2 regions of the Thalassospira sp. GB04J01 genome follow, and region 1 is predicted to be linked to the other one. Evidence: riboswitches for the same ligand, from Rfam matches in the RefSeq annotation. Region 1 holds a riboswitch; the other holds the start of a gene.
What was found. Region 1 has a riboswitch for cobalamin ahead of AMM48_RS20045 (ABC transporter substrate-binding protein). Riboswitches for the same ligand answer to the same signal wherever they lie in the genome.

Region 1 (15,994 bases):
TGCTGGGCCATTGCGCGCAGCCCGCGCATTTCCAAACTCTGGTGCGCACCGGGCAATGCTGGGATCGCGGATTCGGCCGAATGCGTGACGATTTCCGATGGCGATGTCGACGGTCTGGTGACGTTTGCCAAGGACAACGCGGTTGATCTGGTCGTGGTTGGTCCCGAAGCCCCGCTGGTTGCCGGCCTTGTCGATGCACTTGATGCCGCCGGGATCAAATCGTTTGGCTGTTCCAAGGCCGCCGCCCAGCTTGAAGGTTCCAAGGGTTTCATGAAGGACATGGTGGCAAAGTTCGGGGTTCCGACCGCCGCCTATGGCCGTTTCACCACCCCTGATGATGCCAAGGTGTTTGTCAAAACACACGGCGCGCCGATTGTCGTTAAGACCGATGGCCTTGCTGCTGGTAAGGGCGTAATCATTTGTATGACAATTGACGAAGCCTTTGCTGCGATTGATGAATGTATGGTCGGTGGCAAGTTTGGCGATGCCGGTGCGGAAATTGTCATTGAAGAATTCCTTGTCGGTGAGGAAGCATCCTTCTTTGCGGTGTGTGACGGCGAAAACGTCATTCCACTGGTCGCCGCACAGGACCACAAGGCGGTTGGCGAAGGTGACACTGGCCCCAACACCGGCGGCATGGGTGCTTATTCCCCGGCCCCGGTTTTCACTAAGGACGTCGAAACCAAAGTCATGGAACAGATCATTGTTCCCACGGTTAAGGGCATGGCCGACGAAGGCCACCCGTTCAAGGGTGTCTTGTTTGCCGGTCTGATGATTGATGACGCGGGCAATCCGAAACTGATCGAATATAACATTCGGTTTGGCGACCCGGAATGTCAGGTTCTGATGACACGACTTAAATCAGACGTTCTTGATATCCTTGATGGGGCGGCCAGTGGCACGCTTAATACCGTCAAACCGCAATGGTATGAGGAAACCGCCATGGTGGTTGTCATGGCGGCAAAAGGATATCCGGGATCTTATGAAAAAGGCACCGAGATCAAAAACGTTGCCGCGGCGGATGCCATGGACAAGGTCAAGGTGCTGCATGCCGGAACCAAAATGGCTGGTGATAAGCTGACCGCGACGGGTGGTCGTGTTTTGGGGGTTACCGCACGCGGTGCGACTGTCACCGAAACGCAAAAACGCGCCTATGAGGCGGTTGATGCAATTGACTGGAAAGATGGTTTTTGCCGCCGGGATATCGGTTGGCGTGCAGTGACCCGCGAACAGAAATAAGCCACCACACCATCGCATTTTCAAAAGACCGGATTTACGCAATCCGGTCTTTTTTTATGTTCGCCTTTATATCCGAAAAATCCGAAACGACGTCTGCATTAGCGTTCCCTGCATGATATCGGATCATGCAGCGCCCCGGATGGATATCATCGGGTTCCACCGTTGCCGAAACGCCAAACACATCGCGCAGGTTTTCTGGTATGAGGATATCTTGCGGGGTGCCAATCGCGCGTAATTTACCACCATCCATCATCGCGATCCGATCACAAAACATCGCCGCGTGGTTCAAATCATGCAAGGCCGCAACCACTGTTACCGGTAATCTTCGGACCAGTTCAAGAATGCCCAATTGATGTCGGATATCTAGATGGTTGGTGGGTTCATCAAGCAACAGAAATTCCGGTTCCTGTGCCAGTGCGCGGGCGATATGGACCCGCTGTTTCTCACCGCCCGAAAGCGTATGCCACATGCGGTCTTTCATTGATCGCATATCGACCGCGTCGAGGGCATCGTCCACCACCGCGTCATCATTTTCCGACCACGGGGACAGCAGACTAAGGTACGGCGTCCTGCCAAGCGACACCGCCTCGGTCACGGTGATCCGGTCAATGGTGTCGGCCTGTTGTTCGACAAATCCGATGCGTCGCGCAAGATTTCGCCGCCCGATGTTTTTTAACGCCTGCCCATCCAAAATGGCATCGCCGCGCGATGGTCGACGAAGGCCGCCCAAAACCGACATCAATGTGGTCTTACCCGAACCGTTCGGCCCGATCAGGCCAAGGAACTCGCCGGGCTTTACCGCAATTGTCACATCCGTAATGATCTTTTTGAACCCGGCTTGCCAGTCTACATTTTGCAGTTCAAGGCTCATCGAAGGACCCTTCCGTGACAGAGGATCAGGGCAAAGGCAGGCGCACCGATCAAAGCCGTGATCACCCCGATGGGAAGGACCTGACCCGGCACAATCATGCGTGAGAAAACATCGGCACAGACAAGAAACAGCGCACCAATAAGGGCCGATACCGGCAAAAGAGCACTATGGCGTGTGCCAACGAAAAACCGCGCGGCATGCGGGATCACCAAGCCAACAAACCCGATAGACCCGACAATACTGACCATCACAGCCGTCATCAGGGCGGCACAGCCAATCAGCACGACATAGGCGCGCCGGACCGGCACACCAAGGGACGCGGCTGAATCCCGGCCAAAGGTGAAGGCATCCAGGGCACGCGAATAGCCAAAACAGATTACAAGACCAACAATGGCCACCGGCAAGGCCAACCAGACATCCGGCCAGCGCACACCACTTAGATTGCCCAGCAACCAGAACATGATCCCACGGGCTTCTTCCGCACTGGCAGATTTGGTCACGATAAAAGAGGTCATCGCATTGAAAAGCTGCGATCCGGCAACACCGGCCAGAATGATCGCCCCGGTTCCCCTGCCCGCCTGCAGCGACAATAAGGCAACAAATGCAAATGCCACCAGCGACCCGATAAAGGCCCCGACCGACAACCCAAGTACCCCGGCCCCCAATCCAAGGATTGCGACACTGACCGCCCCGGTCGATGCCCCGGCCGAAATCCCCAACAAATAGGGATCGGCCAACGCATTGCGCAGCAAGCCCTGCAATACAGCACCGGCGACCGCTAATGATGCCCCGCAACTGGCCGCAACCACCGCACGGCTTAACCGGTAATTCCAGACAATGCCTGCATCAATGACATCAACCTCATGCCCGGCATTCCAGACATGATTGGCAATGGTATTGATGACGGTTTGCATTGGAATGGCCGTCTCACCAACTGATGCGGCAAACGCCAGTGTCACGCACAGAAGCATCAGCGCGACGAGCGTCGCGCTGATGCGGTTGGTGAAGGCAAGTGAAAGCAGACCGATCAATTGCTGGCGTCCGTATGGAAGCCTTCAACGGCGGCGGCCAGTTTTTCTATGCCGTTGATCGTGCGGATCGTCGGGTTCATCGACAACGCATCAAGGACGATCACATGATCATTTTTAACCGCATTCATTTGACTTGTGACCGGATCAGATTGCAGGAATTTCATCTTGAGTTCCCAGTCATCGGCCGGGAAGCGACGACGGTCCATCTTGCCAATCGCAATGATGTCGGGGTTGGATCGTGCAATTGTTTCCCAACCAACTTTTGGCCATTCATCGTCACTGTCGATGACGTTTTTCACGCCCAGTACATTGGCGATATAGGCCGGTGCGCCTTTTTGCCCGGCAACAAACGGATCAACATCAAGTTCCGCACTTGAAAACCAGAACAGGGCACTGATCCCACGACCATCAACGTCACTGACGCGATCACGCGCCGCCTGTTCACGCGCACGAAGGTCCGCCGTCAGTTCGGCACCGCGTTCTTCAACATCAAAAATCTGCGCCATTTCGGTGATCGTACGATAAATCAAATCCATCGAAAACGCATCAAGGCGCGTGCCATCGCCGCCGGTGGTGTTGTCCTTGCCCACGCAATCGGCGGGCGCGGTATAGACCGGAATGGAAAGCTCGGAAAACTGTTTAATGGTTCCCACCGCGCCATTCGGGCCGACATGCCACTGATACTGGTTGGTCACCAGATCGGGTTTCTGTCCGACGACACTTTCGAAACTGGGATCATTATCGGCAAGACGCGGTATTTTGGCGTTGGCGTCGCGGTATTCCTCGGCAACCGGATTAAACCATACAGCCGTCCCGACAACCCGGTCGGCCAGCCCCAGCATATAAAGAATTTCGGTATTGCTTTGTCCAAGCGAAACAACACGTGTTGGCGCCTGATCGAAGGTCACCGTACGACCGCAATTTTTCAAGGTCAGCGGATAATCCGTTGCCGATGCATGTTGTGAAACAGATGCCAGTCCCGCAGCAAACACCCCGGCTGCAAGAACATGTTTGTTCAATGTGATCACTTTGTACCCTTTCCAAGGATATGACGGCCAAGGAGACTTTTCCTGAAACCGAACATCCCAAATCAACACTTGTTATGTTATAACACAACACAACCATTCCTGTCGTCAATGGACTGGCAAAAGTGTCGGGAAATGGCGGACGGTATCAGGGCCAAAGAAAGGGCGGGATGATTGATATCCTGCCAGCGACCGTAACACATGGCCGACATTTTCCGGGGCACCCCGCCCGGTCCAGTGTCGTGATGTTGGCAGGTCTCCTGGCTCGCGGGTCGTCACACTTTTCTGCCTTCCCAGGGTAAACCCCAGTGGCTTTTGATCAGAAAAGTGCTCACCGCCTACAGTTGCGGGGGCAGCTTCGGTTGACAGCCTTACCATCGGCATGGCTGCGTCGAATTCCCTTTATCCTTTCGGATACCAACTCAAATAGGATGTCACACAGCCCCCCGTACCCGTCAAGCGAATTACGGGTAACACAGGGCAAATGCGCATCTGGCGTACCTAGGGCTAGGACCTACTAATGAACGGAGGGCTCTACCACTTCATGCCCTGAGGGCTGGCTTCGAATTGTCGAGATATCACGCATCGGTGGCGCCCCAAACATGCGGGCATATTCGCGGCTGAACTGGGATGTACTTTCATATCCCACCTCATAGGCCGCACTGGCCGCATCCTTCATTTCGGCCAACATGATTTGCCGGGCGGTCGTTAAGCGCAGGCGTTTTTGATATTGCAGCGGGCTCATGGCGGTCACCTGCTTGAAATGATGATGGAAGGAAGACGGGCTCATATTAGCATGACTGGCCAGCTCATCGACCCGTAGCGGCTTGTGGAAGTTGTCTTTCATCAAACGCAGCACGGCTGAAATCCGCTGCATGTTGCTGCCGCCCATCGCCAGACGGGCAATCAAGGCACCCTGCCCAGTCCGTAACAGGCGATAATGCACTTCGCGCATCAAAAGCGGCAACATCACCGGTATTTCTTCTCGGTGTTCGAGAAGCTCAACGACACGCAAGACCGCATCGACAAGTCCCTCGGATGTTTCTTCGACGAACAAGCCCCTGAAACTGTCGCCATCGGCCCCGATGTTCAAATCCATACAGGCAACCAGGTCACCAAGAATTTTCCCATCGAGATCAAGAGACAAACTGCGATAGGGGCGATCAGGTGTCGCATCGGTCACATGCCCGACCAATGGCAAGTCCACCGATGCCGCAAGCAACTGTCCGGGCTCATAGCGATAGACTTCCTGACCCAGCGTAACTTCCTTGGCACCCGAAATAATCAGACACAGACAGGGCCTGTAAATCGTTGGCACCTTAAGGGTCGGGCCGGTCGAACGATACATCCACACCGGTTCAACCGCGGTGCGCACGGCCCCATCCGGTTCACAGTATTTGTCAATTAAATGGCATAGCCGTTGAAAGTTATCCATCACCCAAACCCTTTGTTTTCAGTGACCCCAGTATACACCGCGAAACCGTACCGCAAAGCACCTCAAACCGGATTTGGAGGATTAGGCAATCGATGTCGAGTTCTGTGTATTCATCAAACGCATCGAAAACGACACAGTAAGGCCATGACACAAACACACGGAGGATGTCATGCCGAACCCAATCAATCACGTCGAAAACAAAACCGTTATCATCACCGGTGCCAGCAGCGGTATCGGCGAAGCCACCGCCAAACTTCTGGCCAGCCGTGGTGCAAACGTCGTTCTGGGTGCGCGCCGCACCGAACGACTTGACCAACTTGCCACCGAAATCGAAGCATCGGGTGGCAAAGCAATGGCGCGCGCGGTCGATGTCACCAACGGCGAAAGTGTCGAAGCACTTGTCTATCATGCAAAGAACATGTTTGGCCGTGTAGATGCGATCTTTAACAATGCTGGTGTCATGCCGCTTTCCCATATGGCGGAACTTAAAACCGACGAATGGGACAATATGATCAACGTCAATATTCGCGGCGTTTTGAATGGTATTGCCGCGGTCCTTCCGATCTTTAAGGAACAGGGCATCGGGCATGTAATCAATACCGCATCTATTGCCGCCCATGTCGTCGCACCAAGTGCCGCCGTTTACTGTGCGACCAAATATGCCGTTTGGGCCATTTCCGAAGGACTGCGTCAGGAAAGCGAAAATGTTCGCGTGACGATAATTTCACCGGGTGTGGTCGAAACCGAACTTGGTCATGACATCACGGATGAAACCGGCAAGGAAATGCTAAAGCAGTTCCGTCAAATTGCCCTTTCCCCGGATGCCATTGCACGTGCTGTTCTTTACGCGCTTGATCAACCCGCAGATGTCGACGTCAACGAAGTCATCGTCCGTCCAACCGCGTCGGCATTCTAACTAATTCGAACCAAGACGCAGGCTTCCATCATGAGACGTCACGTTTTCTTATCACGTTTGATACTCCTGCTGATGGTGTTCGCACCATCAGCAGCCTTCCCGCAGGAGACAGAGATGAACACAGCATTACAAACGTCACCGCATCCTTATGTCGGCATGTGGGTCACCGAGGATGGGTATGTCCGCCAGGAGTTGCGTTCTGACGGTCGCTATGACGAGGCACGCGGAACACAACAATCGGCCTATCAGGGCGATTATCAAATTTCGGGAAACTACGTCACCTATCAGGATGACACCGGTTTTACCGCCGATGGATATTTTGAAAATGATGTGCTGTATCACGGCGGCATGGTGATGTTTCGCCAAGATCAAACCAACTGATCCCAGCACGCACCCGCAACCGCCCGGCAACTGTCGTCACGTTTACTTCAAGTATCGCAACTCCACCAAGATCGATATCGCCCGGCGGTATCGATCTTTCTTGTGAAATGTCGTTCCTGCGGAGTGTCATGCATAAGATGCAGTGATTACGACCTTGAATTTGCCATCATTTGTCCCGATTACCTCCACACTGTCAGGTATTATTCCGGCATATTCGACAAACGGGACTTGGTGAATGACAACTTCTTTGGAACGCAGACGTTTTTTGAAATCCGTGGCCGCCGCAGGTGTCATCCTGCCGGGCATGTCGATGTTTGGGGCGGCAATGGCCGCGAACGACACGCTTGAACTGGGCGAAGCGCAGAACTTTGATTTTGACGCACTGATCAATCGGGCGCAGACGATGGCAACAAAGGACTATGTTGCCCCCATCGCACCCGATCCCGAGATTGTCGGTAAAATCGATTACGACACCCACGGAAAGCTGCATTACAAACGCGACCATTCGCCGTTTGCCGATGGGTCGGGCACTTATCCGATGACGTTCTTCCATCTGGGCATGTATTTCGCCAAGCCGGTGCATATGTATCTGCTTGAAGACGGGGCGGCGCGTGAAGTTGTCTATCGTCCGGATTACTTTGATATGCCCGAAGACAGCATCGCGCGCAAACTGTCCGACAACAGCGGCTTTGCCGGATTCCGCCTGCATGAGAACCTTGAACGCGATGACTGGAAAACCCAGGATTGGGCGGCATTTCTTGGTGCATCCTATTTCCGCGCCATCGGCGATGAAGGCCAGTATGGCCTGTCCGCACGTGGCATCACGGTCAATACCGCCACATCCGTACCCGAAGAGTTCCCCGATTTTCGCGAATTTTACATCGAACCTGCCAAATCGGCCGAAGACCCGGTAACGATCTATGCCCTGCTCGATGGGCCCAGCATTACGGGTGCGTATAAATTCCTGCTCTATCGTGGCAAAGGGGTCACGATGGACATCGAAAAGCACCTGTTTATCCGTAAAGACATCGAACGTCTTGGCATTGCGCCGTTGACCAGCATGTTCTGGTATTCAGAACAGAACAAGTCATTCCGGTTTGACTGGCGTCCGGAAGTCCATGATTCTGACGGTTTGGAGCTTTGGACCGGCAGTGGTGAACGTATCTGGCGACAGCTCAATAACCCCGAAGTCATCCGCGCTTCCGCCTTTGGCGATCACACGCCACGTGGTTTTGGTTTGATGCAGCGCGACCGTGAGGTCAGCCATTATCTTGATGGGGTGCGCTATCACCGCCGTCCCAGCCTGTGGGTTGAACCGCTTGAAGACTGGAACAAGGGCGCTGTTCAGCTGATTGAAATCCCGACCGATGACGAAATCCACGACAATATTGCGTCATTCTGGGTGCCTGATGAGCCAGCCAAGGCGGGCAACAGTTATCAGTTCAAATATCGTTTGTACTGGCAGGCTGAAAATCCGTTCCCGGTTGAAAAACTGGCCAAGGTCACCGCAACCCGCATGGGTCGTGGTGGGGAACCGGGTACGAACCGCCCCAAAGACGAGATCAAGTTTTCCGTCGAGTTCGAAGGCGATATTCTGGGCACCCTTGAATATGGCGAGTTCCCGGAAGTCATCGTTTCGACTTCGCGCGGCGAGATTGTGCGCACCAAGATCGAACCGATCATGGATACAAGGATCTGGCGGGCCGCGTTCGACCTTAAGGCCACCGGCACCGATCCGGTTGATTTGCGCATGTATTTGAAACTTGATGATGCACCCTTAAGCGAAACCTGGATGTTCCAGCATCTGCCGGGACTTACCAACCAGCAGCAAGGCTAGGTCGCTACATACCGAAATACGACGGACCGGCATCATGACGATGCCGGTCCGTTTGCATTTAAGGTTTGCCAGTTAACCTTTGCGCTCAAGGGCGATGACCGTGTCGAGCACCATGCCTTCTTCCCCGTTCGGACCCTTTGCCAAACGGTCTAGGTTATCGACGCAGATCTGCGTCCATTCAGTCAGGTCAAGGCTTAGGTTTTCGAGCGCCTCTTTTGGTTCTGGGTAGCATTTATCGGGCTTTTCCCATGACCATGATGGCACCGACCCATGCGACGTCACCAACAGCAATCCCCCCGGCGCAACCAGACGCGATGCACAGTTGATGATCGAATTGCGCGCAAACACCACCGGGGATTCAAGAAACTGTGCGGTCACCAACGCGAAGCTTCCCGTTGGAAAGTCGGTCATAAGATCTCGTTGATCAAATGTGATCTTTTCCAAAACACCGTTGCGCACCGCATTGGCGCGCGCATAGCCCATTGCGGTCGCAGAAATGTCAATCGCGGTTACAGCCCAGCCATTTTTCGCCAGCCAGACCGCATCATCCCCCTTGCCACATCCAAGTTCCAGCGCAGCACCAGAAGTCCGGTCAGTTACGAATTTCTCCAGCACCGCCGTTGGCCGACCGCTGGTTTCGGACGTGGCCTTTTCATAATGCTGTTCCCAAAACTCTATCGGGTCCATTTTCGGATCAATGTTCATGTCATGCCTCAACTAAAGTGACAGTGCGGTTTGATAAACAAATCATGCATCATTATAAGTTACATGATTTGCTGCATCTGTCAATTTCATGTATCTTTGGTTGTTTCATGTGTTAAAGATCAGACAGGATCGACCGACCAACAGGAGCCCTTTGATGCGTCAAGACAACCGCATGCCCCGCGTGCTGCATGCTCTTTTGCACCTTGACCAGATGACGGAGCCGGCAACATCCGATCTGCTTGCCAGGATGCTCAATACCAATGCGGCTGTTGTCCGACGCACCATGGCCGGATTGCGCGATCAGGGATTTGTCACCTCGACCAAGGGGCATGGCGGGGGCTGGGTTCTGGCCAAACCGCTGTCAGACATTACCCTTGCCGGGATTTATGACGCGCTTGGCGCGCCAAAGATTTTTGCGTTGGGCTGTGGCAACGAAGAATCGCACTGTCTGATGGAACAGGCCGCCAATGCGGCCACCGCCGAAGCGCTGCGCGGCGCATCAGAAACGTTTCTAAGCGCGCTTTCGGCAATCACAATGGCCGATCTTGCCCGTGATTATGAAACCCGGATGAAAGAACTTGGCTTAAATCCGGATGATTACCGGTTTGATGCCAGCAAAATCCCCTAAGCCCCGATGCCAGGTATCAGCGCAGGCTGCCAAAGAAATCCTTCAGCAATTTACCAGCTTCAATCTCGCCAATACCGCCATACACTTCGGGACGGTGATGGCATGATGAGCTTTCAAAAACGCGTGGCCCGTGGTCAACACCACCGCCCTTTGGGTCATAGGCCCCAAAATAAACCCGACGCAGACGGGCAAAAGAAATGGCCGTGGCGCACATCGGGCAGGGTTCAAGCGTGACATACAGATCGCAATTGGGAAGCCTTGGCTCGCCCTTAGCCCCGGCTGCCGCCCGAATGACAAGGATTTCGGCATGCGCAGTCGGATCGTTAAGTTCCTCGGTCAGATTGCCTGCACGTGCAAGGACTTCGCCCGTATCGGCATCGACCAGAACCGCCCCCACCGGCACCTCACCGCGACGGGCGGCGGCACGGGCTTCTTCAAGGGCCATGTCCATAAAGCTGTCTGCGCTCATGATTTTTCCATCCCGATCATGCACTGCACGGAGCAAGCGGCACAACTTGCCAAAGCGGCGTTTGTTTTTACTTGATGTTAGGGCCCGTTTAGGGTCTGAACCCATATGACAGTGCAATCTCGCATCGGATCGGTCAAGAGATCATCATTGGATCGTCCGTTAGATGATGCCAGTTTGGCCTTTGCACACAACGCATAGACCATCGGCGTGAATTGCCGTTGCCCTTACGCGGTTGCAAGGGTAGTTTCCGCCAAGAATTATTCGCCTTAGCATTACCACAAGCAAAGTTGCACCCGACATGACCACGCGCAAGCCGATCATTGGTATTACACTCGATTCCGAAGAACCGGGCGGTTATTCGAAATTCCCGTGGTATGCGCTGCGTGAAAACTATGCTGGTGCGGTGGCGCAAGCCGGTGGCATTCCAATGCCCCTGCCCCATGAGGTTGACCTTGTGCCTGATCTGCTTGATCTGATTGACGGGCTGGTCGTGACCGGCGGGGCGTTTGATGTTTCGCCAACCCTGTTTGGCGCAGAAGAAGTCCATGATACGGTTGTCACCAAAGATCGCCGCACCAAGTTTGAATGGGCGATGGCCGAAGGTGCACTTAAACGTGATATGCCGGTTCTGGGGATTTGTGGCGGGCAGCAATTGCTTAACGTGATCCTTGGCGGGTCGCTGATCCAGCACATTCCTGATAGTGTCAAAAACGCGCTGGCGCATGAACAGCCCAATCCGCGTGATGAATCCGGCCACGATGTCACGGTTGAACCGGGCACACTGCTTGCCAAAATTGTTGGCGACGTCAAAACGCTTTCGGTCAATTCCGCCCACCATCAGGCGGTTGAGGGGGTTGGCCCGGATGTGATCATTAACTCGGTCGCGCCTGACGGCGTGATCGAAGGCATTGAACATCCGAAATACCGTTATTGTCTCGGGGTCCAGTGGCATCCCGAATTTCATATCAGTTCGGGCGATGCGAAGATTTTCGACGCCCTGATTTCCGAGGCCCGCACATGAGCGACCAGACCCCGACCCCAGAAGATAATGATGCAGACACCAAATCCGAACGCATTGCCAAGCGCATTGCACGTTCCGGTGTGTGTTCGCGTCGCGATGCCGAACGTATGATCGAAGAAGGTCTGGTGAAACTGAATGGCAAGGTACTTGATACCCCGGCCGTGACCGTCACCGACGCCGACGAAATTTACGTCAACGGCAAACCCTTGCCGGAAAAAGAAAAACCGCGTCTTTGGCGTCTGTTTAAAAAACGCGGACTGGTCACCAGCCACCGCGATGAACAGGGCCGCGATACGGTATTTGAACATCTGCCAAGCTATGTGCCGCGTGTGATTTCAGTCGGACGGCTTGATTTGAACTCCGAAGGGTTGCTGTTGCTGACCAACGACGGCGAATTGGCCCGTTATCTGGAACTACCGGCAACCGGCTGGGCGCGCCGATATCGTGTACGTGTGCATGGCCGCATTGAAGAATCAAAGCTTAAACAGCTTGAAGAAGGTGTCACCGTTGATGGTGTGCATTATGGATCGATCCATGCCGAGGTTGATGTTCAAAAAGATTCCAACGCCTGGATGACGGTGACCTTGCGCGAAGGCAAGAACCGTGAAATCCGCCGCGTGATGGAACATCTTGGCTGGCCGGTCACCCGTTTGATGCGCGTGTCCTATGGTCCGTTCCAGTTGGGCAGCCTTGCCCCCGGTGATTGCGAAGAAATCACCGGCAAGGTGATGAAAGAACAGCTCGCTGCGTTCTTTAAGGGTGATTACAGCAAGGTTTCAGAAAAGAAATCCGTGGCACGTGGCGGCACATCGCGCCCCAAAGCACCGCGCACTGTTTTTGGCCAACCCGCACAGCGCAAACGCCAGCAAGGCGGTCCGGGCCAAAACCCGAACGCCAATGCCAATGGCACCGATGACGAGCAGCGCGATAGCCGTGCAGGCCGTCCAAGCCTTGGCCGTCCGGGGGCGGGTCGCTCCTATGGACGCCCATCGGATCGTTCCGAGGGTGACCGCAACGAGGCGGATCGTGATGGCGGCAATGACCGTCGTGGCAATGATGCCCCTCGTGGTGGGTCCTCGCGTGATGATAAGCGCAGTGCTTCGTCGCGCTCGGAAAAGCCGCGTATCGGCGCAGCCCCACGTCCCGGCGGGCGCGGAAAACCGGCGGCCAGCAACGCCCGTCCGGAACGCGACGACCGTGATGATCGTAATGATCGTAGTTCGGGCCGTCCGACCGACAAGGGACGCGGACGCTATGCTTCCGGTGGAACGTCTGGTTCTGACAAACCCGGTCGTGGCAGATTTGCTGGTTCCGATGCCAGAGATGGTCGTGGCCGTGACGATGCCAGAGACGAACGTGGCCGTGATGGCGGTCGAGACGGTGGGCGAAATAGTGGCCGAGATGGCTTTGGACGCGATGGTGGCAGAGATTCTGGTGGTAGAGACGGTGGAAACCGCGATAGCGGTGCGCGCGGCACAGGTCCACGCGGCGGTCCCGGCGGACGGAGCAGCAATGCCCGTGATGGCGGACGCGACAGTGGCGGACGCGACGCCGGAAACCGTGACGGGGGTTCACGCGGCACCGGTGCACGTGGCACTGGCCCACGGGGCAGCACTACCCGTGATGGTGGGCGCGATACTGGACGTGGCGGTTCTCGCGATAATGCCCGTGACAGCGGCCGGCGCGATGGTGCCGGGTTCGCGGGCGGTCGCGGCAAGCCGGGTGGCAAACCAGCCGGTCGTTCAGGCAATAGCACAAGCACCCCCGGCCGCAAACCCGCAGGCAACCGCCCACGCGGCAAGAAGGACTAATCGAACATGCGGATTGTAGGTGGCAGTCATCGCGGCCGGGCTCTAACCCCGCCAGCAGGACGTGAAACACGCCCGACCCTTGATCGTGTACGCGAAGCACTTTTTAGCATCCTGTCGCATGCATCGCGCTGGTATGAGGATGATTTCCATCCGCTGTTTGATGGCGTGATCCTTGATGCCTATGCCGGATCGGGGGCCTTGGGCCTTGAAGCGATTTCACGCGGGGCAAGCAAGGCGGTTTTGTTTGATACCGATCGCGGTGCTCTGGCGGTGATCGAAGAAAACATCACCAATTTGAAGCTTGGCGATAAGGCACGCGTTCAGCGTGCCGATGCCACCAAGCCACCACGCGCATCTGCCCCCGCCAGCATGGTTTTCCTTGATCCACCCTATGGCAAGCAATTGCTTGAAACCAGCATTACTGCCCTTGCTGCTGCGGGCTGGATTGATGGCAACACATTGATCATTGCCGAACGTGATCCACGCGACCCGGAAATCACGCTGGACGGGTTTGAGTTGTGCGACAGCCGCAAGTACGGAAAATGTCAGATCGATATCGGGCGGTTTTCGGCCTGACCTGCGATCACTTGTGCAAAGCAGGCCGTCACATCAGCCTGCTGCAAAAACCCGTGATCTGTGGTAGCGTTTTGACGTTAAACGATATGGTTAAGCGCAATGAGACCCTTGCCCCAAACAGCACCAGACGTAGAATTTGGCCGTCGCCTGCGCCATTGGCGTCGCGAAAGCGACATCAAGCAGGCCCGTCTTGCCGATATTCTGGGCGTCACGCAGGCAACCGTTTCGCGCTGGGAAAAGGGTATGCAACGCCCCGCCCCGGTGCAGCTTGACCTGATTGATCAGATGATGACCCGCAAGCGCAATTTCCGTCTGGATCAGGCAATCAAACGGCTTGTCATTCATTCGAACCAGCGCGTGCACCTGATCGAAGACCGATCCCACCGGTTGCTCTGTGCCTCACAGGCCCGCGAACATGAATGGCAACGTGATTGTTCCGATCTTCTGGGCACATCACTTTGGCGGTTTGCCACACCGGAAATCGCGGTTGCGGAAAAAAGCCTGCATGTCCTTGGCTGGCACGAAGATCAAACCGACCACCTGACATTTGAAACATCGCGGCGCGACGGGGCACCGATGCGCATTGTCGATAGCTACATCCTGTGGGAACGTTTTTTCCTGTCAGATGGAACGGCCGTGCGGCTGACAACCGGGTTTGATCACGCACCTCACACCATTTAACGCATCTTGCCAGAACCACGCATATTTCATTCGTGGATATTCTAGGCGGTTTTCAGGTACATCTGAAATCCGCCTTTTGCATGTTTGCCAAGATTTAAAAGCACCGGCAAAACCGCACAGCAAACCAAAAATAAAAGACACCAAACGGACACGCCCCAAATGCCACCGATCTTTGCTATTTCGATCCTGTATGGACTTGGACTGACGGCCTCGATGCAGGTCGGCTTGATCGGCCCGATTGCGCCTGATCTGCGTGCGGGTTTTGGATTAAGTCAGGCAGAATTTGGCCTTGTGGCATCGCTGATTACCGCTGCCGGTGCGCTGACCGCCATTCCAACAGGTGTTTGGGCCGCCCGCGCCGGATTGCGTAAATCGCTTGTTCTGGGCTGTTTAATGATGATCCTTGGCGCAACCATCTTTGCCACGGCCGATGTCGCGGTCATGCTCTATGTCGGGCGGGTTGTTACCAGCATCGGCTATCTTTTGATCGTGGTCGGCGCACCAAGCTGGATGGCCGGATTTGAGAATCCCAAAATTGTCGCCATGGCCATGAGCATCTGGGGCACGTTTATTCCGGTTGGCATTGCCATGGGCAACTGGGTCAGTGCGGCCGTGCTGGTTTGGCTTGATTGGCGGCTGGCGGTGGTGGCCTGCACGGTTCCGGTTATGATCCTGTTACCTTTGCTTGCCGTTATGACGCCACCTGCGACAAGCACACCACGTAAATCGCTTCTGGTCGGGGTCATCGGGGTTTTAAAATCACGTGCGGCCTTACGTGTCGCGCTGATATTTTCGGCCTTTGCCGGGGCGACCTCCGCCGCCCTTGCCTTCATGCCCGCAATGCTTGCCGATAATCTTGATATCGGCATCGCACCCGCCGCTGGAATCATTGGCACCACAGCCATTGTCGGCAATATCATCGGCAGCGTCGGGGCTGGCATGGCACTGGGCCGAAATATTGCCGGACGTCGGATTTTGATGCTGTTTTTACCCATGATGGCAGTTGCGATTTCCACCCTTTTTGTCAGTACGCATATGCCACTGAGCCTCACCGCACTGATCATTTTCAACATTGGTCAGGGGGCGGTTGCGGGCACATGCTTTGCCCTGTTGCCCGGCATTGCCAAAGGGGGGCTTTCGATGCCCGCCCTTCAGGGGATGCTTGCCCAGTTCGCCGAGATTTTTGTCGTGATTGTCCCACCTGTTGCTGGTGCGATGATCGATCGGAGCGGCTGGTCCGGGGCTGCGGGGGTTCTTGGCGCGCTTTACTTTGCCGGCTTCCTGATTTCACTGGGAAAATCGTCACAGAAACGCAGTGCAACATAAGGCGACCTATACGATACGATGACTTGACCTGTCCATCGAAGC
Region 2 (15,994 bases), on a different contig from region 1:
AATCAGAATACCGATGAAACGCTCAAGTGATCCAAGGATCGCACGGTGAAGCATGACCGGACGGTGTTTTTCACCGTCTTCACCCATATAGGATGCATCAAGACGTTCAGGCAGAACAAAGTCCGCCTGAAGCGTGCCACACTGCCAGTCACGACCAATCGCATCGCGCAGAACAAATTCAAGCTTCGGCCCGTAAAACGCGCCTTCACCCGGATTAATCTCAAGCGCAAGACCAGCTTCTTCTGCCGCTTCACGAAGGGCGGTTTCCGCCTTGTCCCAAATCTCGTCGGACCCTGCACGTACTTCTGGACGGTCCGAGAATTTGACAAGAATGTCGGTAAAACCGAAATCCTTGTAAACTGATTTCAGGAGGTCACAGAAAATCTTGGTTTCCGAGACAATCTGGTCTTCGGTGCAGAAGATATGCGCATCATCCTGAATGAACTGACGCACACGCATGATGCCATGCAGGCCGCCGGACGGCTCATTCCGGTGACAGCAGCCAAATTCCGCCATACGCAGCGGCAAATCGCGATAGGATTTGCTGCCCAGACGGAAAATCTGAACATGGCACGGGCAGTTCATTGGCTTAAGCGCCAGAACCTTTTCAGGATCATCTTCATCCGGGGTGGTGGTGAACATGTTCTCGCGGAACTTTTCCCAGTGACCCGATTTTTCCCATAAAACGCGATCCACAAGCTGCGGTGTACGAACTTCCTGATACCCGGCATCATCAAGACGATCGCGGATATAGGTTTCGACCTTACGATAAAGCTTCAACCCCTTGTCATGCCAGAAGACAGACCCTTGGGCCTCTTCCTGCATATGGAACAGGTCCATCTCGCGGCCAAGGCGGCGGTGATCGCGCTTCTCAGCTTCTTCGAGCATGTGCAGATACGCATCAAGGTCTTCTTTGCTTTCCCAACACGTCCCATAGATGCGCTGGAGCATCGCGTTATCTGAATTGCCACGCCAATAGGCACCGGCCACCTTCATCAGCTTGAAGGACTTGCCGATTTTGCCCGTGGACGGCGCATGCGGGCCGCGGCACAGATCGATGAAATCACCTTGGCGGTAACAGGTAATGGTCTCGGTTTCCGGCAGATCGCGGATGATTTCGGCTTTATAGTCCTCGCCTTTCTCAAGGAAGAACTTGATCGCCTCATTGCGGTCCCAGACTTCACGCACGATCGGCTCGTTGCGTTCAACGATCTTGTGCATCTGCTTTTCGATCTTGACCAGATCGTCGGGCGTGAACGGGGTTTCGCGGGCGAAATCGTAATAAAAGCCGTTTTCAATCGACGGGCCAATGGTGACCTGCGTGTCGGGATAAAGCTCCTGAACGGCTTCGGCCATCACATGCGCGCAATCGTGACGGATCAGGGGCAGAACCTCTTTATGCCCTTTGGTCACGATTTCGATGGTCGCATTGGTGTCAATCTCACGCGCAAGGTCGCGCACTTCGCCGTTGACGATGATGGCAAAGGATTTCTTTGCCAGTGAAGAACTGATGCTTTTTGCGACATCGAAACCCGAAACGGGACCGTCGAATTCGCGTACGGCGCCATCGGGAAGGGTCAGGGCAATCATGGTTGGCTCAACTCTGTTTTATCTGCGGGCACACAAGTGAAATGCACATTTCGAACCCGCATGTTTACGCGGGCGCAACGCACAAGAAAAGGAATTTCAGGATGAGGTCAAGTTCGCTCTTTGAAAAAAGCGACATTCGGGGCAGCACAAAACGCCGCGACACCATTGCAGCGCGCAGGAGTTACCTTAAAGATCAACTTTTTGTCGGCATGGCCGTTCATTGATGCTTTCCCGTTTCGTGATCAGCCAATATAACAGGTGAAACGCACACGGCAACATAGAAGGTACCATAGCCTGCGACCTGCAATGTCGATGACAAGTCATTGCCAGTTATGGCCTTTACCCGAATGTTCATGTCTGTGTTACAAAACCAAATAACGGCGCGTCACCACCGCCAGAAGGGAGCCCCAAATGTCCAGCCCGGAAGTTCGCCGGAACATTATGTTCTTGAGCTTATGCGTCGCACTGTCTGCCAGTGCGATGTCCCTGATTTTTACGGTCGCCGCGGTTATCGGCTATTCACTTGCCACCGATAAGTCGCTTTCGACCCTGCCGATTGCCTTCATGATGATTGCAATGATGGCCATGACCGCACCTTCGGCCATGGTGATGGCCAAATTTGGCCGTCGTTTCGGGTTCTGGATGGGCTCAGGCATTGCCATGCTGGGCGCGCTGTCTGGCATGGGGGCAGTGTATTACAGCAACTTCTGGCTTTTGTGTGTGGCTTGCGCCTGCATCGGCGCTGGCAACGCCATTGCCATGCAGTACCGGTTTGCTGCGGCTGAGGCAGCCCCGCCGGAATTTCGTGCACGCGCCATTTCTTACACCATGCTCGGTGGGTTGGCATCCGCCTTTATCGGCCCCAATCTGGCCAGCTTTGCCCGTGACTGGTTTGAAACCGTACCGTTCCTTGGCACCTTTGTCGCGCTGATCGGATTGCAGGTCTTATTGATCATTGCCATTGGCCAATTGCGTCTTCCTGATGCGCGCGGTGTCAAACATGTCGAACCGGCACGTGCGCTTAAAACCGTTCTTGGCCAGCCCGCAATCATCATCGCCATTTTTGCCGGTGCCTTGGGCTATGCCGTAATGAGCTTTGTTATGACCGCCACACCACTTGCGATCCTTGATTGTGATTATGTGTTTGGTGATGCCGCCTTTATCATTCAGTGGCATGTGGTCGGCATGTATGCGCCGGGCTTCTTTACCGGCAATCTGATCAAACGCTTTGGCGCGCTTAAAGTCATTCAGACCGGGGCGATCTTGAATTTCGTCTGTCTGGCGGTTGCTTTGTCCGGTGAGGATCTGCTTGCCAACTTCTGGGTGTCATTGGTGATCCTTGGTATCGCGTGGAACTTCATGTTTGTCGGGGCAACGACATTCCTGACCGAAAACTATCGTCCGTCCGAACAGGCCCGGGTGCAGGCAATCAACGAATTTGTCGTATTTGGCACGGTTGCCATCGGGTCGTTGTCGGCAGGCACGATCTATGCCGCGTCTGGCTGGATCACCTTGCTCTATAGTGCGGCCTTGCCGGTTGGTCTGGTTTTGCTTGTGGTGTCGGTCTATGCGCTGCGCCGCCCCAGACAGATGGCTTAAACTCTAAAAGCACAATTAAACGACAAAGGGCCGCATCAGCGGCCCTTTGTGCGTTCAGAAGGCCGATACGCCCGATCAATGATGCCCGGTCAGAATCTCAAGCGCATGGGACCGGAACTCACGGTTATACAGCACAAGTGTCACCCATGCCGCACAGACGATAAACGCCACCGGATGGTAAAACCATGCTAGGGCGGACAGTGCGAAGAAATAGGCGCGAATGCCGCGATTGAAATTATGGGCCGACATCATGCTCATGCGTGCTGCCCGGGCGGCGGCGCGCGCTGCATCCGGATCGCTTGGGTCCGGTGCCGCCCCAATCAGGATCGAACAATAATTCGACAGCCGAAACGCCCATGTGAACTTAAAGAACGCATAGATAAAGATCACCACCAGCAGCACCACCTTGCATTCCCAAACCCCCGCCGTGGTGACCGCGGCAAAGGGCAGGGTGGCGACAGTCTCAATCGCCTTTTGCGTATAGCCAAGCAAGGCGACCAGACCGATCAGAACCAGAATGGTCGTCGATGAGAAAAAGCTGATGCCCGTAATCAGGTTGCCGGCAATTGATGTATCGACCATGCGAATGTCGCGTTGGAGCATTTGCTCCATCCAGCGATGACGATTGCGCGCCATATGGGCCGAAATGGAATTGCGCCTGCGCGGGCCCGCATCGGCAAAGATCGTATAGCCAATCCACCAGGCAAACGCCCAGCAAATCGCAACAACATCAAGAACGGTAAATTCGGGCATATTTGATCCATGCAAAAGGATGTTTGGCGCGTATTGGCCTATATCCTACTGACATGTAGGCATTCTTCGCAATCTTCTTTGGCAATGCTTGGTCTGAGGGCCATATCGTCGGGATGTTCCATGTGCATAGCTGATGGTCATATTGCCGCTTCGGGTTGAGTTTTGCCGCAATTCAGAGTATCAGCAGCGCAAATTTTCATTGGAGAGTGACATGAGCGAACTCGAGAACGATCTTGGCGAAGACATTGATTTCGATGATTTCGAATCTCATACCGAAAAACTGCTGAAAGACGGACGCACCAAGGACGATCTGTTCGAGTTTGTCGGCTTTATGAACATCAACGAAGTCGGCACCCACATGATTGCCGCTGAAATGGTGCTCGACGAAGACGCCATCAACCAGATGAGCCGCGATCTGCGCAAACTTGAACTCGACCTGTCCCCACTGGGCGAGCTGACCGGTGGGCTTAAGGGCGGCGAAGATGTCAAACGCGCCCTTGGTGCGCTGTTCCTTGAACTGGTTGAGCTGTGCGAACTTGACGCAGATGATGAAGACGCTGGCGAGCTGTCCGAAGAAGCCCTGCTGTTGCTGAACTTCATCAAACGCTTCAACCCGCAGATGCGCCGTTTGACGGTCGCGCTGACCGACACCGACGATGATGATGTGTCGTGCGAATATGAAGTCACCAACTGGTAACCAATGGCTTGCCGTTACGGCGAAATATATGTAGGCAAAAGGCGGGGCTGTAACACCCCGCCTTTTTCTGTTTTGGAGCCACGCGTGTGACCGCCCAGATGCCGCCCCCTCAGATGCCAATAGATGCGACCAAACGGTTTCAATCCTATCTTGATCGCCATGCAAGCGGCCAGGAAGCCATGCCTGATGCAGAACGCTTGCGCCAATGGATTGTCGATCACGCCGATGATTTTGGTGCGGTGATGGAATGTGATCTGAAAACCTGCCCGAAAATCGTCTATGATTTTTCGAGTGAGGGCGATGTCGTGATCGGCAACACCAGTGACCCGGCCCACCAGACCGACATCATGTGGCAGCAACTGGCAAACGCCCATGCGCCGGTCGGCATCGGGCGCTACCGCGAAGACCGCGTGTGTTATCAGTCCGATCAATTCAAGACCGACGGCGAAGCGCGCAGCCAGCATCTGGGCATTGACCTGTTCGCCCCGGCGGGGACACCTGTCTTTGCCCCGCTGGATGGTGTGGTGCACAGCTTTGCCGACAACAACCTGCATCTTGATTACGGCCCGACCATCATTCTCGAACATACCCCCGAACCCGGCATTCGGTTCTATACCCTTTATGGTCATCTAAGCGCTGAATCGCTTGACGGATTACACAAGGGCAAAGCCTTCAAAAAGGGCGATCTTGTCTGCCAGTTTGGCAATTTCCCGATCAATGGTGACTGGATTCCGCATCTGCATTTTCAGATCATCTTTGACATGCTCGACCGCGAAGGCGATTTCTTTGGGGCTGCCAAACCGTCCGAGTGGGATATCTGGGCAAACATCTGCCCGAACCCGAACCTGATGTTGCAGATGCCCGAAAATGTCACCGCCAGCCGGGAAGGGGTGTAAATGCAACCCCGTTTAAAAGCAGGCCTTTGGGTGCGTGGTCAAATCGCGATTTGCCAGTCATCATCCATCATCGCCATGATCGCCCATATGGGCAACGAAGACGCCGGGGCTGTACTGGTCAAGCTCAACCGCTTTGCTGCGGGCTGCTTTGTTTATTCGCGCGTAACCACCCTTGATGGCGATATGGGCTGGATGCAGGTCGCCGGCGGCCCCGACGGGGGCCGCGAAACCGAATTTAACTGTGACGAATACTGGCGCAAACAGGTCGCCTTTGACCGCGATGTCTGGGTGCTGGAGGTCGAAGACCACAAAGGCGAATATGAACTTGATGCACCAATTGTCGATTTTTAAGGGCCGCTATCGGTTAAAATAAAAGGCCGGCAACATTGTGCCGACCTTTATAAATGCGTCTCTGTAAGGGCGTCGCCTTAGGCGGTGCGCTGCAACAGGTGGTAACCGAAATCGGTCTCAACCACATCAGAAGTCGCACCAACGTCCATGGTGAAAGCAGCCGCATCAAATTCCGGAACCATCATACCACGGCCAAAGAAGCCAAGATCGCCACCCTGCTGACCGGACGGGCAATCGGAATTGGCTTTGGCCAGCTCTGCGAAATCACCACCGTTGGCAACCTGATCTTTAAGACCGTTGATTTCAGTCAGGGCTTCTTCTTTGGTACGGGTGGCGGTCGAGCGTGCCGAACCGGCATACATCAGAAGAATGTGCGACGCGCGAACTTGTTCACTCATAATGGGTCCTTTCATCCGCCAATGGCTTGCGTTTGGCGGGTTTTATGCAAGATTAGAAATTATGGATAAGGCCCAGGGTCCAAATTCATGTACAGCCGTATACGCCTGTACATGGGCTTGAACCCTAGACATTGACCATGCCTTGTGGCTTGTTACGACAAAATGATCAGAGATGAAAGAGAAGAGGCAGATAGATGCTTGCTGTTGTGTCCCCGGCCAAGAAACTGGATTTCGAAACAGATGCGCCAGAAATGGCTGTTTCCCAACCTGTGTTTCTCGATGACACCGAGGAGCTTATTGAAGTTGCTCGCAAAAAAAGCCGTCGCGATTTGATGAAGCTGATGGGGATAAGTGAAAATCTGGCGGATATTAACTATCAGCGCTTTGCGCATTTCTCACGGCCTTTTGATCGCACCAACGCCAAACCGGCAATGTTCGCTTTTCGCGGCGACACCTATGTCGGGCTTGATGCCGACACGATGAAGGCCAAGGATATCGACTGGGCCGAAGATCATTTTCGGATGCTCTCTGGACTGTATGGCTTGCTTAAGCCCCGTGATCTGATGCAGCCCTACCGGCTTGAAATGGGTACAAAGCTCGCCAATGCACGCGGCAAAGACCTGTATGCCTTCTGGGGCGATAAAATTGCCCGCGAAATTAACAGCCTGACCGATGGCCACAAAGACCGCAGTCTGATCAATCTGGCATCGAACGAATATTTCAAGTCGGTCAAGACCAAAACCCTTGAAGGGCCGGTCATTACCCCGGTCTTCAAAGAGGTCAAAGCCGGGGTTGCCAAGGTTATTGGGTTTTCGGCCAAGCGTGCACGCGGTATGATGGCGCGCTTTATGATCGATAATCGCCTTGAGACCCCCGAAGGTCTTAAGAAATTCGCGGTAGATGGCTATGGCTATCAGGATGATCTTTCGACAGAAACCGAGTGGGTCTTTACCCGCGTTCATGACTGATAACAAACAAGACTGGCAACAAATTCGGTGACAGAAATGACCGACGAGCATCTTGAACAGCTCGAGGAAGAAAACCACTTGCCCGAGGCACATCCGTTCTCTGGCTATTTGCGGACTTTCTTCCGCGGGCCGGGCCGCTCACGCAGCCTGACCCGCGAAGAGGCGTTTGACGCCTTTTCAATGATCCTGCGCGATGAGGTCGAACCGATCCAGCTTGGCGCGTTTTTGCTGATGCTGCGCTATCGGGCCGAAACCCCCGACGAGCTGGCCGGGATGATCGAGGCCGTGCGCAAGGCCGCCCGCCTTGATACCGATGATGGCCCCGAAGCCGAGGCAGAAGGCCGTCCCATGCTGGATTGGCCGTCCTATGCGGCGGGTCGGTCGCGTGGCTTGCCGTGGTTTGTTCTTTCCGCACTTCTTTTGTCGAAAAACGGCGTGCCGGTCCTGATGCATGGCTATAATTCGCATCTTGTGAATGGTGTCGGCACTGAAACAGCGGTCAAGGCACTTAAATTGCCGGTGGCGATGTCCGCCGAAGAAGCCCGGTCTGACATTGCGTCACAAGGGTTTGCCTATCTTCCGCTGCGCCACATGCATCCGAAGTTACAGGAACTGATTGGTCTGCGGCCGCTGTTGGGGTTGCGCAGCCCGGTCAACACCTTGTTGCGTCTGTTAAACCCGCTGCAGGCACGCGCCGCATTCCTTGGCGTGTTTCACCCGGCCTTTCTTGATGTCCATCGTGAAACCGGGAAACTGCTTGATTTGCCGCGTATTGGCGTGATCAAGGGCGGTGGCGGGGAGGCCGAACGCACCCCGTTCAAACATGTCGATTTGCGTATGCTCGATAATGGTGAACTCGGGGATGTGCGCTGGCCTGCCTTGCTGCCCCGGACCGAAAAAGACATCGAAGAACAAAGCCCGGTAACCTTGAAGCATTTTTTCGATGTCTGGCGGGGCGATGTCGATGATGCGCCTGCGATTGCGCGCATCAAGGGCAGTGCCGCCATGGGCGCGTTCCTTGCCGGTAAGGCCGATTATATCGACGAGGCCGAAGCGCTGATCGATGGCTGGTGGGATGTGCGCGACAAAAATGTCGGGTAGGGCGTTTTGATCTGACCCTTATGTCGTCACGCACGGCACCAGAAAGAAATCAAAAAAGGGACGGCAACCGTCCCTTTTTTCATGCTCAGAACGAAGAATTCGGTTCTTTAAGAAACGCCAGTTCGTCATCTGTCGACGTCCGGCCCAGAATGTCATTGCGGTGCGGGTAGCGACCAAAACGGTCGATGATCTGCTTGTGCTTGATTTCAAATTTCAGGTTGTTTTCAAGACCGGGCTGATCAAACAGTTCCATCGCAATGTCATGCATTGCCTCGGATTCCGAGTGCATATAGGGCATATACAAAAATGCCCGTTCCTCGGGTTTTACAATCTTCTTGTCTGCCCCTGCGGCAATCGCTTCCTGTGCCAGAACAAGGGCAAGTGTATCGGTGGCAAAGGATGCAGGACTGTCGCGAAACATGTTGCGTGAAAACTGATCAAGAACAATGATTTCCGCCAGACGCCCATGGGCGGTTTTGCGCCAGCGATAAAATTCCCCCGCACTGGCCGCCGCATGGAAATCGGCAAACCGTTCGGTGATGTGACGGTCAAGTGCCAGATCCTTCTCGAACCACTGCTTCTGCTCAAGTTCCTTAAACCAGAAAACCAGAACTGTTTCAGGTGTCATAACGCATCCGCCCCTTATTCTTGAGATTGTGGGTGTTGAAGTTTGGCTGATCTTAGTAGGGCAAAGACGTAACGTCGAGTTTTCTGCGGATGTATGACGAAATATTGAAAAGTATGAATTGTAATGGTTGACACCCCATCACCGCCGATGGAATATGACGCTGTCTTGGGTGTCGATCCTTATCAGATCGACTTAAAAGGGAACGTGGTGCGTTGTGGGAAAGTCCCTTAAGCAATGCCACGGCTGCCCCCGCAACTGTAAGCGGTCTTGAACGTTGCACATGCCACTGGTGATGACCGGGAAGGCGCAATGTTCTTAAAACCGCGAGCCAGGAGACCTGCCTTCGACCATCAGCCACACATTGGTTGATGTGAAACTGTTGGACGCCGGGGTGAGCGTCAGGTTGCAGGGAAAATGCGGTTTCTTTATCGATCCGGACATCTGCTTCCAGCCATCCTATCGTTCTTGTCCTAACCCTGTGCGTTGGGCCGTTGCCATGCGCACATCGTTTTTGGAAGAGACGATACTATGTTGAAAACGCCTTTAAGGCTTGCTGTCGCAGCAGTCTGTACTTTACTGGCCTCTGGCTCTGCGCAGGCGCATTTCCAGTTGGTCTACACACCTGAAGTCAATGTCACCAAAGCTGGTGATCACGCCGTCAAACTGATTTTCTGGCACCCGTTTGAGAACGGCCATGTCATGGATATGGGCGAACCTCTTGAATTTTATGCGGTGCATCGCGGTGAAAATATTGATTTAAAATCAACGCTTTCCCCAATCATCTTCAAGGGATCTGAAAATAGTGCTGCGGCATATGACGGCACATTGACGCTTAAACGTAGTGGTGACTACGTCATGGTGGTGGTGCCCGAGCCATACTATGAGGAAAGCGAGGATATCTATATCCAGCAGATCACCAAATCCTACGTCAACCGCAATGAAATCCCGACCGATTGGATGGATGCGCAAGGCCTGAAAACCGAAATTGTCCCGCTTAACCGTCCAACCAATATTGTTGCGGGCTCCACCTTCACCGGTCGTGTCCTGTCCGAAGGTGAACCGGTTGCCGGGGCCGAAATTGAAATCGAATATATGGCGGCCGAACCCGATATGGCCAATAACCAACCGCAAGAACCAACCGCATCTCCGATGCCGGGCGGTGCGATTGTCGCCATTTCCGATGACAATGGGTATTTCACGTTCGGCGTTCCCAAGGCCGGTTTTTGGGGATTTGCCGCGCTGGGCAGTGGTCCTGATAAGAAATATCAGGATAAAGAACTTTCACAGGATGCAGTCCTGTGGGTTCGCGCCTATGATGTGAAATAGGTGTAGGGAAAAATTAGATGCATATCGTTGACGGGGCACTGGCTCCTGAAGTTTTGATTGGCGGGGGTGTTCTTGCCGTTGCGGGCCTCGGTCTTGGCCTGCGAAAACTGCCGATTGATAAAATTCCGGCAACTGGCGTGCTGTCGGCAACCTTCTTTGTCGCATCCCTTATTCATGTGCCGGTTGGTCCAAGCAGTGTGCATTTGATCATGAGCGGTCTGGCCGGGCTTGTGCTGGGTTGGACCGCGTTTCCCGCCTTGTTTGTTGGCTTGTTGTTGCAGGCGGTCTTCTTTGGCTTTGGCGGCTTGACGGTTCTCGGCGTCAATACCGTCAATATTGCACTGCCTGCGGTGCTGATCGGGTTGACGTTTCGTGGTTTGGTCACACGAAGTTCACCGACAACCGCCGCCATTTGGGGCGGGATTGCCGGGGCGTCTTCGATCGCGGTAACGACCGTCTTTGTGGCGATCTCATTGGGGCTTAGTGGCGAGGGTTTCGTACCAGCCGCCAAGCTTGTGTTCTTTGCCCATATCCCGATCATGATCATCGAAGGTCTGATTTCAGCCGCCGCCATTTACCTGATTTGCAAGGTGAAGCCGGAACTGATGCGGGCCTCTGACTCTGCTCATGACCGGGTCTATGATGATGCGCCGTACCCAATCGCCACCGGGCAAGCCGCACAAGTGACACCGGCGACGAGCGAGGCCAATAATGGCTAAATCTCTATCCGTGCTGGCCGTTACGGTACTCCTTCTGGCTGCCGCAACCGGACAGGCTCAGGCCCATAAGGTCATTGCATCTGTTTTTGCCAGTGGCACCGATATCGAAGGCGAAATCGGCTTTTCCAATGGCGACATGGCCGCCGACACAGTGGTTGAGGTGTTCGACACGCAGGGCAACAAGCTTGGTCAGACCAAAACCGACAGTGACGGCTTTTTCACCTATACGCCGACAAGTCAGGTCAACCATGTCTTTCGCGCCGATCTTGGTGCGGGCCATATTGCCAAGACTGTCTTTGATATTTCTGAAATGTCATCGGTTCTCGCGGGCGATGAGCTTGCGCAAAACACGGGTGAACCGGCCAAAGGGACCGGTGATGGCCCCAATACGGCTCCCGGAGATGTTGCAATCACCCAGCAACAGGAAATCTTGATTGCGGCCATCGTGCGCGATGAGTTGCGTCCGCTACGCCGCGAAATTACCGCCTATAAGGAAAAGAATGACTTTCAATCGATTCTTGGCGGGATTGGCTATATATTCGGGTTCTTCGGAATTGCCTATTACATCGCAGCACGCCGTCTGAGAGCCAAAGATAAACAAGCATGAGCCATCTTTTCGGGCATGACCAGCCATTGGGCGTACAGGCAAGCGGCGGCACTGCGCCGTCGTTTGTCGGATCATTTGATCCGCGTGTGCGCGTGGTGGCGGCAGGCCTGTTTGCTGTGATGGTGGTGGCTTTGCATCAGGTTGAATTTGCCTTTGGCGCATTTCTGGTGGCCCTCGGGACTGTGTTTCTGACCGATCTTCCCCTGCGCTTGACCTTAAAGCGCATGGCGGCGATGGACGGCTTTATCATCGTGATGCTGGTGATGTTGCCCTTTACAACACCCGGCACACCGATGTTTTCGCTTTTGGGGGCGGATGCCAGCAAAGAAGGCCTGATGCATGCGGTTTTGATTGGTGTGCGGGCCAATGCGGTTGTCCTGATGATGCTAAGCTTGCTGTCTGGCCTGTCGCCGGTGGCTTTGGGCCATACCCTGTATCGCTTGAAATGTCCGGCGGCACTGGTGCATCTGATGATGTTTACGGTGCGTTATATTTCTGTGCTGCATGACGAATATCACCGGCTGCGCATGGCGATGAAGCTGCGCGGGTTTCGGGCGCGTAACACATTCCATACCTATCGCTCGATAGGCTATCTTTTCGGTATGCTGCTTGTCCGCTCCCTTGAACGGGCGGAACGCGTGCTTGAGGCCATGAAATGCCGTGGCTTTAGTGGCCATTTCCCGATGATTGATCATTTGGAATTCAAGGTCCGCGACGTCATACTGGCCGTTGGTTTTGGCGTCATGATTGGCGCACTTGTCCTGTTGGATCGAATGTATGTCTTCGCTTATTGAACTCAACGATATTTCGTACGGCTATCGGTCCGGGCAAAAGGTGCTTGATCGTGTCAGTCTGACCCTTGATGCCGGGGAACGGCTTTTTATCACCGGTCCGAACGGGGCAGGGAAAAGCACGCTTTTGCGCATTCTGGTTGGCCTGATCAAACCGCATCATGGTCGGATATCGGCATTTGATCTGCCACGTGTTCAAGAAGCCGATTTTCATGATCTGCGCTGTCGGGTTGGGTTCATTGTGCAGGACCCTGATGATCAGCTGTTTTGTCCGACTGTGGTCGAAGACATCGCCTTTGGCCCGCTCAACCTTGGCGCCAGCCGCGATGAGGCACTGGCAATTGTTGATGACGTTCTTGATCAACTGCATCTGCGCCATTTGCGCGAACGCATCACCCATGAACTATCTGGCGGTGAAAAACGGCTGGTGTCGGTGGCGGCTGTTTTGGCGATGCGCCCCGATGTGCTGCTGCTCGACGAGCCAACCAATGCGCTGGACGAAGAAAACCTCGAACGGCTTGAAGAAATCCTGCGCGGTCTACCGCAGGCCATGATCCTGATTTCACACGACCCGCATTTCCGCCGCAAACTCGCCACCCGGACACTCGAACTTCGCGGCGGTAAGCTATCAGATCGTTCCGCCCCAAAATGCAGTGCCGCTGATCGTGGACAGGACACAGTCAAAGCCAACGCCAACGCATCTGCCGCTCTGTAAGTTTTGATGAATGGTTTCATCCATGTCGCCTTTTTCTGTTTCTGCCTTTCGCCACTTGTTTGGCGCACAGATCACGTCCCTTGTGGGGACGGGCCTGACCACGGTTGCACTATCGCTTCTGGCATTTGATCTTGCCGGGGAGGACGCCGGGCTTGTTCTGGGCTCTGTTCTGGCGCTTAAAATGGTGGCGTATCTTTTGATTGCGCCGGTCGCGGGCGGTATTGCCCATCGGGTACCGCGCCGGGCGTGGCTGGTCGGTTTGGATGTGCTGCGCGCCGCAATCGTTCTCTGTCTGCCGTTCGTTGATCAAATCTGGCAGATTTTTGTTCTGGTGTTTGTCATCAATGCGGCATCGGCCGGGTTTACGCCGGTGTTTCAGGCCATCATTCCCGAAATACTTGATGATGAAAAAACCTATACCAAGGGGCTGTCCTATGCCCGGTTTGCCTATGACCTTGAAAACCTTGCCAGTCCGGCTGTCGCCGCGGCCTTACTGTTTGTCTGGCAATTTGACAGCCTGTTTATCGTCAATTGCCTGACCTTTGTTATCTCCGCCATCCTGATTGTTAGCGCTAACATCCCCGCTGCGGCTCAGACAGACCGGGTCGACGGGTTTTATGAAAACACGCTATTTGGCTTGGTGGCCTATCTTAAAACACCGCGCCTGCGGGGATTGCTTGCGGTCTATTTTGCGGTGTCATGTGTCGGTGCAATGATCATCGTTAACACCGTTGTTTTGACCCGGTCGGTACTGGGCGGCAGCGAAATCATGACGACGGTGTTTCTGGCATGTGCCGGGGCGGGGTCGATGTGTGCCGCCTTCCTAATCCCCAAGGTGATTGACCTGCTTGGCGAACGCAGATTGATGTTGTCAGGGATCGTGTTTGCCGCCGGGGCGATGCTGATTGGGGGCATCAACATGATGCTCGGGTTTGATAACGCGGTTTTCTATGCCATTCTTTGGGCCATTGCCGGGGCAGGGACAACATTTGCTCAAACACCGGGCGGCAGGCTGGTGCAACGTTCGGCTGCAGTCGGCGATAAATCGGCGTTCTTTGCGGCAAACTTTGCGCTGTCACATGGTGGTTGGTTGGTGGCCTATGCCATGGTCGGCTGGCTGGGCGGCTTGGTTGATTTATCCGTTGCCTTTCTGGCGTCGGGCAGCATGGCGTTGCTGGGGGTCGGGTTGGCCGTTTCAGTCTGGCCGCGCAAGGATCCGCTGGAAATTCATCACAGCCATCCGGGCTTTTGGCATGACCATCCCCATGACCATCATGATCCGCACCATACGCATGCACACCCGGGAACCCAAACCCATGCGGCGGATGCCAATGATCATGCTCATGCGCATTCTGACGATGATGAACGCCATCGCCACGAACATTTCCACCCGCCGGTCACGCACAAGCATCGCTTTGTGATCGACAGCCATCACAGCCGCTGGCCGGTCGAAAGTGGCGAACAGGTCTAGTAACGCTTATGCCTTGCTCTGACGGCGCGCAAGGACCCAGGCGCCGACACCGAAAATCCCGATGATAATGCCGATCCCGCCCAGAATGTCGGACATGCGGACATCATTGCGATAGGCATTGACCTCGGCACGCAGCGGCCCGACCTGACGCGCAACCGCCCGATTGATCAAGGCCGTCAAATCACCTTCTGACAGCCCCTTGATACCGATATTGTTACCCGCAACGTTACCCGAAACGGCATCGCTGTCTTCATCTGTGCTGGTCGGCGCAATCGTGGGGGCGGTATCGGCCAAGGGTGCTGCGTCATGAAGGGCGCTAACCGTGATGGCGTCGCCATCTGTTGCCTCGGGCAGGGTTTCTAAAAACTCGGTTTTGGGCAGTGCAAAATTTGCAATATGCCCATCCCCTGTATCGGCGAAAACGGCATAATCGGCCCGGTGGCTGACGCGCAGGGCAAAACTGCCATCGCTGTCGGCCGTGGTTGTCAAAAGGGCGGTGTCAGTACCGTCTTTCAACGTGACAGTCGCATTGCGCGCCCGTGTGCCCCCGGTGAAATAGACATATCCCTCAATCACTTCGCCGTCGCTGATCGCAAAGACATTTAAGTTATGCGCCTGTGCCATTCCAACCGGCAGAACAAGCAGAAAGGTCAGGAGACTTAAGAATTTGCGATAGGGTGAGGTCATCGAGATTGCCTGTTTTATGGATGTCGCAACGGAAAATAGCGGGCAGGAACCTGCCCGCATTTCACGCCAATCAGTTCATTGCGTCGGTTTTCACCCAGATCACACCACCACGCTCGACAGGAACTTGTTCTTCGCTGTTGGGGGCGGCCATCGTGCCGTCTTCGATCAATGCGGCAAACACCCACCAGCCATCCTTTGGCATGGCGTAATGGAAAATGCCGTTGGCATCGGCCTTAATCACCTGGGTGGCGAATGTCGCGTTGGGCAAGGTGACACTGCCATCATTGGCATATTCAACTTCGACTTCGGCAAACGGGACCGGATCGCCATTGTGGCGCACCATTCCGGAAAAGACATTGCCGGTCCAGATGCCATACGGGCGGGTCAATGGTTCGATCTCAACCGGAAAACCGACCATCTGGTCCCAGTCTTCCCCGGCATCAAAGGCATCAATAACGGTTTTGGTATATTGAATGATGTATTTGCCTTCTGCGGGCTCAAAGTAAGGAACCGGCTCAAGGTAAAAGGCATATCCCCCCGGCGCCTTGATGGTCGTCTTGGCGTCAAACGCGCCCTTGCCATCCACCGTCTTGGCGGTCAGCGACGACATAAGGTCGGTTTTTTCCCCATTGTGCTGCACACCAAACTGCAACGGTGTGACCATTTCCATCGCCGGGCCATTGGTCATTGGATGGGT

Region 2: it holds a riboswitch for cobalamin, as region 1 does, so the genes downstream of both, AMM48_RS17705 (DUF4198 domain-containing protein) here and AMM48_RS20045 (ABC transporter substrate-binding protein) in region 1, are expected to answer to the same signal.

Annotation. Positions count from the first base shown of each region.
Region 1 covers NZ_CCDX020000019.1:137,323-153,316, forward strand. The annotation lists gene purD (phosphoribosylamine--glycine ligase) at 1-1,239, shown strand, start outside; gene AMM48_RS20035 (ABC transporter ATP-binding protein) at 1,274-2,110, opposite strand; gene AMM48_RS20040 (iron ABC transporter permease) at 2,107-3,081, opposite strand; gene AMM48_RS20045 (ABC transporter substrate-binding protein) at 3,138-4,169, opposite strand; cobalamin riboswitch at 4,399-4,603, opposite strand; gene AMM48_RS20050 (AraC family transcriptional regulator) at 4,684-5,541, opposite strand; gene AMM48_RS20055 (SDR family oxidoreductase) at 5,783-6,517, shown strand; gene AMM48_RS20060 (Atu4866 domain-containing protein) at 6,632-6,898, shown strand; gene AMM48_RS20065 (glucan biosynthesis protein D) at 7,134-8,735, shown strand; gene AMM48_RS20070 (class I SAM-dependent methyltransferase) at 8,808-9,440, opposite strand; gene AMM48_RS20075 (Rrf2 family transcriptional regulator) at 9,595-10,068, shown strand; gene AMM48_RS20080 (nucleoside deaminase) at 10,085-10,537, opposite strand; gene AMM48_RS20085 (gamma-glutamyl-gamma-aminobutyrate hydrolase family protein) at 10,836-11,558, shown strand; gene AMM48_RS22535 (pseudouridine synthase) at 11,555-13,369, shown strand; gene rsmD (16S rRNA (guanine(966)-N(2))-methyltransferase RsmD) at 13,376-13,945, shown strand; gene AMM48_RS20100 (helix-turn-helix transcriptional regulator) at 14,045-14,626, shown strand; gene AMM48_RS20105 (MFS transporter) at 14,786-15,952, shown strand.
Region 2 covers NZ_CCDX020000015.1:408,472-424,465, forward strand. The annotation lists gene thrS (threonine--tRNA ligase) at 1-1,590, opposite strand, end outside; gene AMM48_RS17660 (MFS transporter) at 2,002-3,189, shown strand; gene AMM48_RS17665 (DUF599 domain-containing protein) at 3,265-3,942, opposite strand; gene AMM48_RS17670 (hypothetical protein) at 4,154-4,639, shown strand; gene AMM48_RS17675 (peptidoglycan DD-metalloendopeptidase family protein) at 4,726-5,535, shown strand; gene AMM48_RS17680 (DUF1491 family protein) at 5,536-5,886, shown strand; gene AMM48_RS17685 (peptidylprolyl isomerase) at 5,964-6,284, opposite strand; gene yaaA (peroxide stress protein YaaA) at 6,479-7,252, shown strand; gene AMM48_RS17695 (glycosyl transferase family protein) at 7,289-8,353, shown strand; gene AMM48_RS17700 (DUF924 family protein) at 8,439-8,981, opposite strand; cobalamin riboswitch at 9,132-9,341, shown strand; gene AMM48_RS17705 (DUF4198 domain-containing protein) at 9,510-10,307, shown strand; gene cbiM (cobalt transporter CbiM) at 10,325-11,026, shown strand; gene AMM48_RS17715 (cobalt ABC transporter permease) at 11,019-11,633, shown strand; gene cbiQ (cobalt ECF transporter T component CbiQ) at 11,630-12,427, shown strand; gene AMM48_RS17725 (ABC transporter ATP-binding protein) at 12,411-13,139, shown strand; gene AMM48_RS17730 (MFS transporter) at 13,162-14,610, shown strand; gene AMM48_RS17735 (hypothetical protein) at 14,617-15,297, opposite strand; gene AMM48_RS17740 (DUF4198 domain-containing protein) at 15,368-15,994, opposite strand, start outside.